2 regions of the Saccharothrix ecbatanensis genome follow, and region 2 is predicted to be linked to the other one. Evidence: riboswitches for the same ligand, from Rfam matches in the RefSeq annotation. Region 2 holds a riboswitch; the other holds the start of a gene.
The links. Region 2 has a riboswitch for S-adenosylmethionine ahead of thrC (threonine synthase). Riboswitches for the same ligand answer to the same signal wherever they lie in the genome.

Region 1 (4,902 bases), 760 kb from region 2:
AACGCGAGCACCCAGTGGAACGTGTGACGGGACAGCACGGGGACGATCCTGTCGCCCCGGTCGGTGCCCAACGCGGTGCCGCCGTAGATGCCGAACGGGACGTCCGCGCCGATCTTGCCCGCCAGCGTGGCCAGGTCGTCCCGGCTGATCTCCAGCCGCCAGAGGGAGGCCAGCCCGACGAGCGTCGCCGCCGCGTCCGCGCTGCCGCCCGCCATGCCGCCGGCGACCGGGATGGCCTTGCGGATCACGACCCGGACCTTCGGGTCGTCGGGGTCGCGGCCGACGTGCTCGGCCAGCACCCGCACCGCCCGCCAGGCGAGGTTGGACGCGCCGGTGGGCACGGCGTCGGCGCCTTCGCCGTGCACCTCGACCCCGGGGTCGTCGGCGATGGCGACGGTGACCTCGTCGGTCAGCGACAAGGCCTGGAAGATCGTCACGAGGTCGTGGTAGCCGTCCGAGCGAAGATCGCCTACAGCCAGGTGCAGGTTGACCTTGGCCGGGACGCGGACGGTGACCGGGGGTGGGACGACAGCGAGCACGCCATGAAGCGTACGGGCGTTTCCGGGTAGCCCGCTCCTACCGACCCCTGACCTGGTGCTGAACACTATTCTTACCGCTGCCGCCGACCGACCGCCCACAGTTGTCCACAGGTCCACGAGTTGTCCACAGCCCAGTGCCGACCCCGCGCCTCCGCCGACCAAAGCCGGCAAGATCAAAGCAGGGGTCCCCTTGGCGAGGACCCCTGCGAAAGCGATTCCGGCCGATGGCGGCCGAACCGCCGGACCACCAGAGCGCCGGACCGGCGGACCGGACCGGCGGACGTCCGGCCGAACATCGAGCCGGCCGAAGCGTCAGACGGCGAGCACGGAGCCCGAGAACGTCTCCTTGATGTAGTCCTTGACCTCCTGCGACTGGAGCAGTGCGAGCAGGTCCTTCACCCGCTGGTCGTCCTTCAGCTCGACCCGCGTCACCAGCCCGTTCGCGTTCGGGTTGCCCTCGGCACGCTCCAGCGCCAACGCGTCCGACGCGGGCTTGAGGCCGGCGTCGATGGCGTAGTTGCCATTGACCACAGCCGCATCGGTGTCGTCCAGCGACCGGGGCAGCTGCGCCGCCTCCAGCTCCACGAACTCCAGACCACGCGGGTTCTCCGCGATGTCCCGGATCGTCGCCGTCTTCTCCGTGCCCGGCTTCACCTTGATCAGGCCGTTGTCCTGGAGCAGCTTCAGCCCGCGCGCCTCGTTCGTCGCGTCGTTCGCCACGGCCACCCGCGCACCGGACGGCAGGTCGGCCAACGCCTTGTGCTTCTTCGAGTACACGCCGAGCGGCTCGATGTGCACGGGGCCGATCCACTCCAGCGCCGCGCCGCTCTCGGCCTTGAACGTGTCCAGGTACGGCACGGTCTGGAAGTAGTTCCCGTCCAGCGAACCGTCCACCAGCGCGGTGTTCGGCTGCACGTAGTCGGTGAACTCCACGACCTCGACCTTCAAGCCCTTCGACGCGGCCAGGTTGTCCGCCACGTACCGCAGCACCTGCGCGTGCGGAACAGGGCTGACGCCGATCCTCAGGGCCGCGTTCGGGTCCGAGGCGGCGCCGGTGTCGCCACTTCCGCAGCCCACTGCGGTCAGCAGCACGGCGACGAGGGCAGCACGAATACGCATGTCGTTCCTTTTGGGAGAGTCCTACTACGAAAATTCAGACAGAAAGAAATCAGACAGAAGTGGTGCGACGGCGGTCGACGCCGCGCGCGACACGGTTGGTGACGAGCTGGATCGCGGTGGCGATGACGGCCAGCACGACGACCGTGCTCCACAGATAACGGTCGTTGAACCGCTGGTAGCCCATCCGCACGGCGAGGTCGCCGAGACCGCCGCCACCGACCACACCGGCCATCGCCGAGTAGCCGAGCAACGCGATCGCGGTCACGCCGACGGCGTTGACCAGGGCGGGAGCCGACTCGCGGAGCAGCACGCTGCGCACGATCCGCAGCGTGGACGACCCGGTCGTGACGGCGGCCTCCACCACCGACACGTGCACCTCGGACAGCACGTTCTGCACCAGCCTGCCGACGAACGGGATCGCGCCGACCGACAGCGGCACGATCGCCGCCGTGGGCCCGATCGTGCTGCTGAGCAACAGCCTCGTCAACGACGTGAGCACGACCAGCAGCACCAGGAACGGCATGGAACGGCCGAGGTCCACCACGAACCCGAGGACCTTGTGGAGCACCGGCCGCGGCCTCAGCCCACCGGGAGCGGTGAGCTGGAGCCAGATGCCGACGGGTGTGCCGAGCAGAACCGCGATGACGGTCGAGACCACCACCATGTACAACGTCTCGCCGGTAGCCACGAGCAGTTGGTCGAAGACCTCCGACCAGGGTGTCGCAGACCTCACGCAGCTACTCCCTGGGGACCCGACAGGGTCCGCCGCACCGAGCCGCCCGCCTCCGAGATCCACTCCAGCGCCGAGTCCGCGCGCTCGCCCTTCAGCCCGACCCGGAACCGCGCGACCGGGGTCTCCCCCAGCCTGGTCAGGCCGCCGCCCAACAGGTTCAGGTCGACGCCGAACCGGCTGGTCGCCTCGGGCAGCAGCGCGCCGACGGCCGCGAAGCCGACCAGCACGATGTCCGCCACCCGGTCGAACGAACCCTCAAGCGCCGGGTTCTGGTCCACGGCGGGCAGCAGCGACGAGGCCGTGCGGCTCGCGGCGTCCGACACCAGGTCGAGCACCTTGCCGTGCTCCACGACCCGGCCGTTCTCCAGCACCGCGACGTCGTCGCAAATCCGCCGGACCACGCCCATGTCGTGCGTGACCACGAGCACCGTGACGCCCAGCTCGGCCCGCGCGCGGTCCAGCACGGCGAGCACCGAGCCGGTGGTGTCGGGGTCGAGCGCGGACGTCGGCTCGTCGGCCAACAGCACGGATGGCGACGCGGCGAGCGCGCGGGCGACCGCGATCCGCTGGCGCTGGCCACCGGACAGCTGGTCGGGGTACGAGCCCGCCTTGTCGGTCAGGCCGACCAGGTCGAGGAGTTCGGCGACGCGGTTGCGGCGCTGCGGCCCGGCGACGCCCGCGGCCTCAAGCGGCAGCGCGACGTTGCCCGCGGCGGTGCGCTGGCGGAGCAGGGAATCCCCTTGCGGCACAACGCCGATCTGCCGGCGGGCGGCACGCAGCGCGATGCCGTCGAGCGAGACGAGGTCGGTGCCGTCGACGCGGATCGAGCCGCTGTCCGGGCGCTCCAGCAGCCCGACGCACCGGGCGAGCGTGGACTTGCCCGAACCGCTGGGGCCGACGACGCCGAGGACGGTGCCCGCGGCGACGTCCAGGTTCACGCCGTCCAGCGCGCGAACCTGCCCGGTACTCCCGGGGAAGGTCTTGGTGAGGTTCTCGACAGTGATCACGTTTCGCTCCACGACTGCATGCGGCCGGGCACGCTCAGGGCGTGCCGGACCGGCGGCTCAGCTCAGAAGGGTGTCCCGCGGAAGGACGCAGGGAGATTCGAAAGCGCCTAGGGCTAGGAGGAGCTGCGACAGGCCGAAGACGTGCGGCGGCCGTGGTCGACTACCCGCCGGCGGGTGAGCATTCGCATCCTGGGCACGTGATCCTCCATCGATCCTGGCGGAAGCACCTGCCCCCGTGGAGGGGTGGTTGCTGCGGCGTCGTAGAGCCAGGTCTCTCAGCCGCTCGGGATGGCAACACGAGTAGACCTGACGAGACCCGATCGACGCAAGCCTGAAACGGGATCGTCCGGCAAATCACACTTTCGGCCGAAAGATCATCGTCTATCGAGCGGCAGCGGCCTCGGCTATCCGGATGAAGTCCCTGACGTCCAGTTGTTCGCCGCGCACCGCCGGATCGACGCCCGCCTCGACGAGCAAGCGCTGCGCCTCGGCCGCCGAACCGGCCCAACCGGACAACGCGCCCCGGAGCATCTTGCGCCGCTGCGCGAAAGCCGCGTCCACCAACGAGAACAGCTGTTTCTGATCCACAGTGGACAGCGGTGGGTGACGTTCGAACGCGACCAGCGCGGAGTCCACGTTGGGAACCGGCCAGAACACCGAGCGCGGCACCGGACCGGCCCGCCGCGCGTCCGCGTACCAGGCGAGTTTGACGCTGGGCACGCCGTAGACCTTGCTGCCCGGTCCGGCGGCCATCCGGTCGGCGACCTCGGACTGCACCATCACCAGCCCGGTGCGCAACGACGGCAGCTCGGCCAGCAGGTGCAGCACCACGGGCACCGCGATGTTGTAGGGCAGGTTCGCGACGAGGGCGGTCGGCTCCACGGGCATGTCGGACGGTGTGACGCGCATCGCATCGGCGTGCACCACGCTCAACCGGTCGGCGAGCCCAGGCGCGCGCTCCGCCACCGTCACCGGCAGGCGGTCCGCCAGCACCCCGTCGATCTCCACGGCCACCAGCGCGCGGCACGACGGCAGCAACGCCAACGTCAGCGAACCCAGGCCGGGGCCGACCTCCAGCACCACGTCGTCGGCGCGCAGCCCGGCCGCGGACACGATGCGCCGCACCGTGTTGGGGTCGTGCACGAAGTTCTGGCCGAGCTTCTTGGTGGGGCGGATGTCCAGCTCGGCCGCCAGCCGACGGACATCGGCCGGGCCGAGGAGCGAACTCCCCGACCCGGCCGACATCGAATCCTCAGTCACAAACGCATTCTTACGGCAAGCCGAGCTTTTGCTGGCAGTGGGGCCAGGCGGAGTAGCCGCCGCGGGCGTCGCGGAGCTTGGTCGCGATCGCGATCTGCTGCTCACGCGAGGCCTGGTGCGGGTACGCGGCGTACTGGCTGCCGCCGTAGGCGTCCCACGTGCCCTTGTTGAACTGGAGGCCGCCGTAGTAGCCGTTGCCGGTGTTGATGGCCCAGTTGCCGGTGGCCTCGCAGTTGGCCAGCCG
Region 2 (4,902 bases):
TCGGGCGGCACGCGTCGGCGGTGCCCGGTGCGGCGGTCGGGTGGCCGAGCGGGTGGGCCGGTGGGGCGTTGCTGGCCGGGGTGCTGGTGCTCGGCTACGCGGTCACCAGGCTGCGTCGGATCCGGACGGTGGTTGTGGCGGTCGCGGTCGGCGCGGTGGTGGTGGTCGTGCCGGTGAGCGTGATCTCGCCGGGTTGGCCGGCGTCCGGCTGGTCGGTGGTGGCGTGCGACGTCGGACAGGGCGACGCGGTGGTCCTCGCCACCGCCGAGCGCGACCGGGCGGTGCTGGTCGATACAGGGCCGGACCCGGTGCCGGTGCTGTCCTGCCTGCGGCGGCTCGGGGTGCGGCGCATCCCGTTGGTGGTGCTCAGCCACCTGCACGCCGATCACGTCGGCGGGTTGGCGGCGGTGTTGGCGGATCGAGGAGTGGGTGCGGTGGCGGTCGGGCCGTCGCGGCAGCCGGAGTGGGCTTGGGAGGAGGTGCGGGAACGGGCGCGGACGGCGGGGGTCCGCGTGGTCGAGCTGGACGCCGGGCAGCGGTTGAGCTGGCCGGGCCTGGACCTCGACGTGCTGGGTCCGCGCACGGATCCGGCGGACGGGACGAAGACGAACACGGCGGTCAACGACGCGTCGCTGGTCCTGCGGGCCTCCACCGCGGCCGGGCGGGTGCTGTTGACCGGGGACATCGAGTTGGCCGGGCAGGCGGACCTGCTCGGCGGGCACGTCGACTTGCGAGCCGACGTGTTGAAGGTGCCGCATCACGGATCGAGGTACTCGTCACCGGCGTTCCTCACCGCGGTCCGGCCGCGGATCGCCTTGGTGAGCGTCGGCGCGGGCAACCGCTACGGCCACCCCAGCGGGGTGCTGGTCGACGCGTTGACGAGGCACGGCGCGCTGGTGTTGCGCACAGATCGCGACGGCGACACCGCCGTCCTGGCCGGCCCGCACGGGCCACGGGTCGCCCGCAGGGGTGGCGACCCATCCGATCACGGACAAGGGGAGAACGATGAGGAACAACGACGTCTGGATCCGACTGCACTCGGGCTGGGTGCGGCAGGGCGGCAACCGGGCGGTGGCCTGGGCGCTGTGGCAGCCCGGCTACACCGCCGAACCGTGGCCACGAGACGAACTGCGGCCGGCCTTCACGTATTACGTGTGCGAGGACCTGCGTGGTGGCGACCGGGGCATCGTGGCCCGGGCCACCGTCACCGGCGTCATCCGGATGGCACAGGTGCCCGCCGCCGACACCGCCTACCGGCTGATCTCCGACGCCCTGTTCGACGCCGACCTCGCCATACCGCCGGAGGAATGGCACGCCGAGCGCTACAACCAGGAGAAGGCGAAACGCCCGTGGCCCCAGATGCTGACCGCTTGGCGGGTCGTCACCGAACAAGTCGGACCGCACGTCCTGCCGGAGCTGGCCGCGTTCCCTCGAACCGGCTGGCTGCGCTCCTCCAGGATCGCGCTGTGACCGCGGATCGCCCTGTGACCGCGGCACCGCCGGACTTACCGGGGCCGGGTCGATGACCAGGCCCCGGTCTGCCGAGCGCAGTGCCGGCCGCGTTGCTGCCGGGCTCAGTCCTGGAGTGCCTTCAGCACGGCCTCCGCCGACGGCGGGACGTTGGCCCTCGGGCCGACCCGGTCGCCGAGGGCGTCCAGCGTCTTGAGGCCGTCACCGGTGATCAGCAGGACGGTCTCGCCGTCCGGGTCGAGTTGGCCGGTCTCGATGAGCTTCTTCGCGGTCGCCACGGTGACGCCGCCGGCGGTCTCCGCGAAGATGCCCTCGGTCTTGGCCAGCAGGCGGATGCCCTCGACGACCTCTTCGTCGGTGACGTCCTCGATCGCGCCGTTGGTGCGGCGGACGGCGTCCAGCACGTAGGGGCCGTCGGCCGGCGCGCCGATCGCCAGCGACCGGGCGATGGTGTCCGGGCGGACCGGGGTGACCACGTCGAGGCCGGACTTGAAAGCGGCCGAGACGGGGGAGCAGCCGGTCGCCTGGGCGCCGAACACCCGGTACGGGGTCTCCTCGACCAGGCCGAGGCTGCCGAACTCGCGGAACGCCTTGTCGACCTTGGTCAGCTGGGAGCCGGACGCGATGGGCACCACGATCTGGTCGGGCAGCCGCCAGCCGAGCTGTTCGGCGACCTCGTAGCCCAGCGTCTTGGAGCCCTCGGCGTAGTAGGGCCGGACGTTGACGTTGACGAACGCCCAGTCCTCGTGCTCGGCGGCCAGTTCCTGGGCCAGCCGGTTCACGTCGTCGTAGTTGCCGTCGACGGTGATCAGGTCGCCGCCGTAGACGGCCGTCATCAGGATCTTCGCCCGCTCCAGAGAGGAGGGCACCAGGACCACCGACTGCCAGCCGGCACGGGCCGCCGCGGCGGCGACGGCGTTGGCCAGGTTGCCGGTGGACGGGCAGGCCAGCACCTTGAAGCCGAGTTCGCGGGCGGCGGCGAGGGCTACGCCGACGACGCGGTCCTTGAACGAGTGGGTCGGGTTGCCGGTGTCGTCCTTCACCCACACCTTGCGCACACCGAGGGCCTTGGCGAGGCGGTCGGCCTCGACCAGGCGGGTGCCGCCGGGGTCGGTGTTGGGGTGTGACCGCACGTCGGACGGCACGGGCAGCAGGCCGCGGTACCGCCAGATCGAGCGGGGGCCGGCTTCGATGTCCTCACGACGGACCCGGCCGAAGTCGTAGGCCACTTCCAGCGGCCCGAAACACTCCATACAGGCGTACTCGGGGGCGAGCGGCGTCTCGTGCCCGCATTCACGGCACGACAGTGCCCGAGCCGGACCGAGGTCGAAGGAGGTGGTGGCCGAAGGCACACTCACAGCAGTCATCGCGAGGTATCTCCTCATCTTTCCCGCGTCGCGGGTCGGAATTGGCACCGTGATTGCCGGCGCGCGCTGTGAAGCGCACGCTGAACAACGGGTTGCCGGGGCTTCTTCGGGCCGATCCCTCTGCCCCTCTGGATGAGCGGTATTCAGTTGTGGCTTCAAACTACGGCACGATCCCGACCCTCAGCCAGACACGTCCACCATCCGGACGCCCGTGGCGCGTGGGAGGATCGCGCCGTGAGTTCGCCCGCTGACACGCCCGACGCTGTGCACCTGATCGTCGGCGAGGAGGAGTTGCTGGTCGAGCGCGCTGTGCGCGGCGCGTTGGACGCCGCACGCGAAGCCGACTCGCAGGCCGACCTGACCCGCGTCCGCGTGACCGATCTCACCGTGCCTGAGCTGGCCGAACTGGTGAGCCCGTCACTGTTCGCCGAAGGCCGGGTGATCGCGCTGGAGGCGGCGCAGGAAATCGGCAAGGAGATCGCCGACGCGGTGGTCGCCTACGCCAAGGCGCCGGCGGACGGCGTGACGGTGGTCGTCATCCACACCGGCGGCGGGCGCAGCAAGGTGGCCAAGGACCTGCCCGCGGCGCTGCGCAAGGCCGGTGCCAGGGTGACCGAGTGCCCCAAGATCACCAAGGCCGCGGACCGCGAGGCGTTCGTGCGCCACGAGATCCGGTCGGCGGGTGGCAAGGCCGATCCGGAGGCCGTGGCGGTGCTGATCGAGGCGGTCGGGTCGGACCTGCGCGAGCTGGCGGCGGCGTCGTCGCAGCTCGTCGCCGACACCGGCGGCAAGGTCGACGCCGAGGCGGTCCGCCGCTACCACCGCGGCCGGGCCGAGGTGACGGGGTTCGCGGTCGCGGAGAAGGCCGTGATGGGTGACCGGGCCGGTGCGCTGGAGGCACTGCGGTGGGCGATGCAGCTCGGCGTGCCGCACGTGCTGGTCGCCGACGCGCTGGCCGACGCGGTGCGCACGGTCGCGCGGGTGTCCGCGGTGGGCCGGGGTGACCCGTTCAAGCTGGCGGGCGAGCTCGGCATGCCGCCGTGGAAGGTGAAGAAGGCCCAGGGCCAGTCGCGTGGCTGGGACGACCCGGGGCTCGCGGCGGCGATGACGGTCGTCGCCGATCTGAACGCCGATGTGAAGGGTGTCGCGGCCGATTCCGGCTATGCCCTGGAGCGCGCGGTGTTGAAGATCGTCGCCGCGCACGGCAAGCGCTAGCAAGGACGCACGCTGGGTGCTGGTAACCGCGCAGGGGAAGCGCTAGCAACGGCGCGCGCTGGGCGCGGGCTACGGCGCACGCTAGGCGCTGGCCACGGTGCACGCGAGGTGCCGCAACAACGTCGGCAACAACACAGACAACGCAGAAGCGCCGCCCACCACGTGCGGGGGAGCGGCGCTTCTGGGTGAAGAAGAACCAGATCAGATCTGGTTGGCGCGACGGGCGAGCGCCGACTTCTTGTTGGCGGCCTGGTTGGCGTGGATGACGCCCTTGGAGACGGCCTTGTCGAGCTTGCGGGAAGCCTCCTGCACCAGCGCGGTGGCCTTCTCCTTGTCACCGGCCTCGGCGGCCTCACGGAACTTGCGGATCGCGGTCTTGAGCGACGACTTGACGGCCTTGTTGCGCAGGCGCGCCTTCTCGTTGGTCTTGATCCGCTTCAGCTGGGACTTGATGTTCGCCACGCGAAAGCCACCTTTTCCTCGGTCTCGGAGTCGTACCGCGCTTGTCACCGGCTCCGCCCCACGAAGGGGCGGTTTTCCTCCACAGCGGAATGCCGCGCGGGTACGGCCGAGAAGGATATCAGGGCAGCTCACCGCACGGTGAACCGAGCCCTCTCACCGCACCGTGAACCGACACTGTGAACAGAGACCGGAGCCGAGCCGAGCCTCACCGCACCGTGGGCCGGGCCTCACCGCACCGTGAACCGGGCCTTTCCGTCGCCGACCACGACCTCGTACGCGCCCTTGGCCACCTCGGGCTTCCCACCGCCGTCCATGTCACCGGCGGTTACCGCGAGGCGCTTCACGTCGAACGTCACGTCGACCGTCCGCTCCTCACCGGCCTTCAGCT

Region 1: linked by a shared signal. The riboswitch ahead of F4560_RS36220 (methionine ABC transporter ATP-binding protein) and the one ahead of thrC (threonine synthase) in region 2 are both predicted to bind S-adenosylmethionine.

What each region holds. Positions count from the first base shown of each region.
Region 1 is NZ_JACHMO010000001.1:8,192,988-8,197,889, reverse strand. Features, by position in the region: gene F4560_RS36235 (4-(cytidine 5'-diphospho)-2-C-methyl-D-erythritol kinase) at 1-539, opposite strand, end outside; gene F4560_RS36230 (MetQ/NlpA family ABC transporter substrate-binding protein) at 852-1,658, opposite strand; gene F4560_RS36225 (methionine ABC transporter permease) at 1,708-2,391, opposite strand; gene F4560_RS36220 (methionine ABC transporter ATP-binding protein) at 2,388-3,398, opposite strand; SAM riboswitch class I at 3,601-3,693, opposite strand; gene rsmA (16S rRNA (adenine(1518)-N(6)/adenine(1519)-N(6))-dimethyltransferase RsmA) at 3,780-4,643, opposite strand; gene F4560_RS36210 (resuscitation-promoting factor) at 4,669-4,902, opposite strand, start outside.
Region 2 is NZ_JACHMO010000001.1:8,949,286-8,954,187, forward strand. Features, by position in the region: partial or broken gene F4560_RS39820 (DNA internalization-related competence protein ComEC/Rec2) at 1-986, shown strand, start outside; gene thrC (threonine synthase) at 1,575-2,837, opposite strand; SAM riboswitch class I at 2,849-2,976, opposite strand; gene holA (DNA polymerase III subunit delta) at 3,072-4,052, shown strand; gene rpsT (30S ribosomal protein S20) at 4,254-4,514, opposite strand; gene F4560_RS39840 (glycoside hydrolase family 3 N-terminal domain-containing protein) at 4,742-4,902, opposite strand, start outside.